2 regions of the Actinoplanes sp. NBC_00393 genome follow, and region 1 is predicted to be linked to the other one. Evidence: riboswitches for the same ligand, from Rfam matches in the RefSeq annotation. Region 1 holds a riboswitch; the other holds the start of a gene.

Region 1 (2,442 bases):
GCCGAACGCCACGTCGTCGCCGCTGCGCGCCATCACCAGCTGCGTCTGCGGATCCTGGAAGACGATCCCGGTCCGCTCGCGCGCCTCGGCGGGTGGCAGACCGTCGATCTCGATCGTGCCCTCGGCCTCGCCGGAGTCCTCCGGGAGCAGGCCGGCCAGCGCGGCGAGCAGGGTGCTCTTGCCGGCCCCGGAGGGACCGAGCAGCAGCACCCGCTCGCCGTGCCGGATGTGCAGGTCGAGTCCGCGGACTGCCCAGGCGCGGCGCCCGGCGTGCCGCCACCCGAACCCGCGAAGCCGAACCTCACTCATGACTCAGATCAGTGCCCGTTCCCGGCCCGCTCCGAACCGGTCGAGCACACCGGTCGGCACCAGCGCCCGGACCAGCGCCCAGCTGCCCAGCCCGGCCAGGACGGCGCCGCTCACCACGGTCAGCAGCGCGTACGGGATCCGGTAGGACCAGAGGGCGGTCTCCGAGTTCCACACGAAGAAGTCGTAGATGCCCGCGCTCACACCGGTCAGCGCTCCGGCGAGCAGGGCCACCGGCAGTTTGAAGGAGCGGTAGCGCAGCGCCGCGAACGCCAGCTCCGCGCCCAGCCCCTGGATCAGGCCCTGCGGGATGACGGTCGCGCCCCACGCGTTGCCGAGCAGCGCCGAGATGATCGCCGCGACCAGCTCGGTGTAGAGCGAGGCGCCCGGCTTGCGGATGATCAGCCCGCCCAGCACCGCGGGCATCAGCCAGATGCCGTAGAGCAGGGTCTGCGCGGGCGGGAAGAAGGCGAACGCGCTCTCGGTGGCGCTCCAGACCATGTTCCAGGCCCAGAAGATCACGCCGAACGCCACGGCGATGACCGAGGCGATCACGACGTCTATCGTGCGCCAGCGATTCGGATTGGTGTTTTTCATTGAAACGCCTCCCAGCGGGTACCGGGAGGAGACGCACGCCGCGGCCGGGCGGCAGTGCCCGGACACGACGCGGCTGGAGAAGACCGAACTTCCTGCGCTGGCATTACCCAGATCAGGTACGAGGGTCTGCGGTCGCCCGCACTCTCAGCGCTGTGCGCTCCCCTGTCGGATTACATGTGCTTCGATGACGCTAACACCTGGTAGAGGGCTGGAATAGAGAGGGAGCCATCACATGGAGATCAAAGCTCGCGGGCTGACCTTCGATGTGTACGAGGGCGGCCCCGAGGACGGCGAGCCGGTCCTGCTGCTGCACGGCTTTCCCCAGGATCACCGCGAGTTCGATCTGCTCACACCCCGCCTGCACGCGGCCGGTCTCCGCACGTACGCGATGGACCAGCGCGGCTACTCACCGGGTGCCCGGCCCGCCGAGGTCTCCGCGTACCGGATGGGGGAACTGACCTCGGACGCTCTCGCCGTGCTGGACGCCCTGGGGGTGGAACGCGCCCACCTGGTCGGCCATGACTGGGGCGCGCACGTGGCCTGGCTGCTCGCCGCCCGCCATCCGGGCCGGGTGCGCACGCTGACCGCCATCTCGGTGCCGCATCCGCGCGCGCTCATGCTGGCCCTGCGGGTACGCCCGTCGCAGCGCGCCCGCTTCGCCTACTTCGAGGTCTTCCGGTCGCCGGTCGCCGAGCGGCTCCTGCTGGCCCGCAACGGCACGCTGCTGCGCTGGATGCTGCGCCCGCTGCACCACGCCGAGCAGTACGTCGAGGCGATGTACGAGCCGGGCCGGCTCACCGGCGGGCTGAACTGGTACCGCGCGTTCACCACCGATCAGATCGCCTCGACCGGCGTGGTGAAGGTCCCGACCACGTATGTGTGGAGCGACCGGGACGGCGTGGTCGGGCTGACCGCCGCCCTGCGGACCGCCGATTGGGTGGAAGGTGACTATCAGCTCGTGGCGATGAAGGGTGTCAGCCACTGGGTGCCTGAACAGGCACCACGCGAACTGGCCGACGCCGTGCTGGCACGCATCAACGTTTGACCATGAGCGTGCGGGGGAACGCTGGCGCGTCATGGCGGTCGAAACACACACCCCCCGAAAGAATCCGTCCGGCGAAACCGAGAAGCAGCGCTGGGACCGCAACTTCGCGGACCTGCTGCAGGAGCTGCGGGTCGCACAGACCGGTGTGCAGATCCTTTTCGCCTTCCTGCTGACCATCCCGTTCAGCAACGGCTTTCCGGACGCCACCGCGTTCCAGAAGGACGTGTACGTGGTGGCGCTGATCAGCGCCGCGTTCGCCACGGCGCTGATCATCTCGCCGGTGGCGTTCCACCGGGCGCTGTTCCGGCAGGGCCGCAAGCCCGAGCTGGTCCGGTACGCCCACAAGATGGCTTCCGCGGGTCTGGCGTTCATGCTGATCTCGATGGTCAGCAGCGTCCTGCTGATCACCGATTACGTGCTGGACTGGAAGTGGGCCGTCCCGCTGACCGTGGTCACCGCGGGCTGGTTCGTCACCTACTGGGTGGCGCTCCCGT
Region 2 (2,442 bases), 850 kb from region 1:
CGCCATTCCCGCATCGAGTCGGCGACGTCGTCAGCGGTGAGCGCGACACCGAGCGTCCCGGCATCGTCGTATCCGACATCGCCGAGCGACGCCGCGAACTCGGGCCACAGCGCATTCGAGGCTTCCAGCAGCCGCGTGAGGTGCGGATATTCGTGAGCCGACTCGCCGCCTGGTGCCAGCATTCCGGCGGCGACGTGCCAGGCGCCGTCGCTGCCGCCCGGATCCGGGTCGAAGACGGTCACCTCGGCGCCGCGCGACACCAACTCGGAGGCGATGGCCAACCCGATGATTCCGCCACCGACGACCGCAACGGTCCGGCGCCCGCTCATCGCAGAGCCGCCGGCCCGGCCGCTCCCGGTCGAGCTGCGAAAAGGGCCGCGGAAAGGGCCACGGAAAGGGCCGCTCATCGCAGAGCCGCCAGGAAATCCGCCGCCGCTCCCTTCGGGTCCTTCGCGAAGGCGGCGACCGCCGCGACACCGTGCACCGCGAGCAGCGGCACCCGATCCGCGGTGATGCCACCGATCGCGAGGACCGGCGTGCCCGGAACCGCCTCGGCGACGGCCGCGATCGCGGCCGGCCCGAGCGGCGGTGGCAGCCCGTCCTTGGTGGATGTCGCGAACGCCGGACCGACACCGAGATAGCTCGCGCCGTCGGCGACGGCAGCTCGGGCGGCCGCCGGGTTGCGGCAGGTGGCACCGATGACCGCAGACGGCCCCAGCACCCGCCGGGCCGCCGTCACCGGCAGATCGTCCGCGCCCAAATGGACCCCGTCCGCGCCGGCCGCCAGTGCCACCCCGACCCGGTCGTTGACCAGCACCAACGTCCCGGCGGCACGGCAGACTTCGACTGCGGCCACAGTCAGTGCGTAAGCCTCGGCATCGTTGGATTTGACTCTGATCTGGACCGCGACCTCATCGGCTCCGGCCACGCCGCGGACCACGTCGATCGAATCAGTTATGACGTGAATGCGAGCAAAAAGCATGACGCACTCCTCCCTGCGCCGGCATTACCCGGATCAGGTTCGACGGTCGGGGGCGGCGTCAGCCCCCCTCTCAGCCCGGTGCCCGGGCTCCCGTGGGGTTGGTTGTAATCGGACCCTAACCGGTCCGTGACGAGAAAAGCTAGCGCACGTCCCAAACCGGCTCGGGCACCTCGACAACCTCACCGTCGCTTCTGAACAGCACGAAGCGGTCGAAGGACCGGGTGAACCAGCGGTCGTGGGTGACAGCTATCACGGTGCCGTCGAACGCCTTCAATCCCTCCTCGAGCGCCTCGGCCGAGGCCAGGTCGAGGTTGTCGGTGGGCTCGTCGAGCAGCAGGACCGTCGCCCCGGAGAGCTCGAGCAGCAACACCAGGAACCGGGCCTGCTGTCCACCGGAGAGCGTCCCGAACCGCTGATCTCCCTGGGCGGCCAGTTCGTACCGGTTCAGCGCTTTCATGGCCCCGGCCCGGTCCATTCCGGACCGATGCTCGTCGCCGCGCCACAGGATCTCGACGAGGGTCTTCTCCAGCAGCTCAGGCCGGTCGTGGGTCTGCGAGAAGTGCCCGGGCCGGACCCGCGCGCCGAGCCGTGCCCGTCCCTCGTGAGCCACGTGCGCCAGCGGCGCCCCGTCGACCGGTTTGTGCTCCAGATCCGGCTCGGTGCCACCGGCCGCGAGCAGCCGCAGGAAGTGCGACTTGCCGGTGCCGTTCGCGCCGAGCACGGCCACCCGATCGCCGTACCAGATCTCCAGGTCGAACGGGAAGGTCAGATCCTCCAGCTCGACGCCCTCGCAGATGACCGCGCGCTTCCCGGTCCGCCCGCCGCGCAGATTCATCCGCAGCGACTGCTCCTTCGGCGGCAGCGGTGGCGGACCGGCCTCCTCGAACTTGCGCAACCGGGTCTGCGCCGCCTGATACCGCGAGGCCAGCCCGTCGTTGTACGCCGCCTTGTTCTTCAGCGTGAAGACGAGCTCCTTGAGCTTCTCGTGTTCCTCGTCCCAGCGCCGCCGGTTCTCCTCCATCCGGTCGTGCCGGTGCAGCCGGGCCTCGTGCCAGGACGCGAACCCGCCCGGATGCGTCCACGCGCTGCCACCCTCCACAGCGACCACCCGGTTGGCGGTCTGGGCGAGCAGTTCCCGGTCGTGCGAGACGTAGAGCACCGATTTCGACGACTCCCGCAGCCGCTGCTCGAGCCAGCGTTTGGCGGGCACGTCGAGGAAGTTGTCCGGCTCGTCGAGCAGCAGCACCTCGTCGGTGCCGCGGAGCAGCAGGTCCAGCGCGAACCGCTTCTGCTCACCGCCGGACAGCGTGCGCACGACCCGGTCTCGCACCTCGTCCCACGGTTTGCCCAGGATCGACACCGCGACCGTGTCGAAGAGCACCTCCGCCTCGTACCCCCCGGTCTCGCCCCAGTGAGCGAGCGCGTTGGCGTACGCAATCTGGGTCTTCTCGGTCTCGTCG

The links. Region 1 has a riboswitch for thiamine pyrophosphate ahead of OHA21_RS46380 (ECF transporter S component). Riboswitches for the same ligand answer to the same signal wherever they lie in the genome.
Region 2: another riboswitch for thiamine pyrophosphate. It lies ahead of OHA21_RS42435 (thiamine phosphate synthase); the one in region 1 lies ahead of OHA21_RS46380 (ECF transporter S component).

Annotation. Positions count from the first base shown of each region.
Region 1 covers NZ_CP107942.1:9,993,002-9,995,443, forward strand. The annotation lists gene OHA21_RS46375 (ABC transporter ATP-binding protein) at 1-309, opposite strand, end outside; gene OHA21_RS46380 (ECF transporter S component) at 313-903, opposite strand; TPP riboswitch at 975-1,077, opposite strand; gene OHA21_RS46385 (alpha/beta fold hydrolase) at 1,136-1,948, shown strand; gene OHA21_RS46390 (DUF6328 family protein) at 1,980-2,442, shown strand, end outside.
Region 2 covers NZ_CP107942.1:9,147,501-9,149,942, reverse strand. The annotation lists gene thiO (glycine oxidase ThiO) at 1-329, opposite strand, end outside; gene OHA21_RS42435 (thiamine phosphate synthase) at 404-982, opposite strand; TPP riboswitch at 976-1,086, opposite strand; gene OHA21_RS42430 (ABC-F family ATP-binding cassette domain-containing protein) at 1,122-2,442, opposite strand, start outside.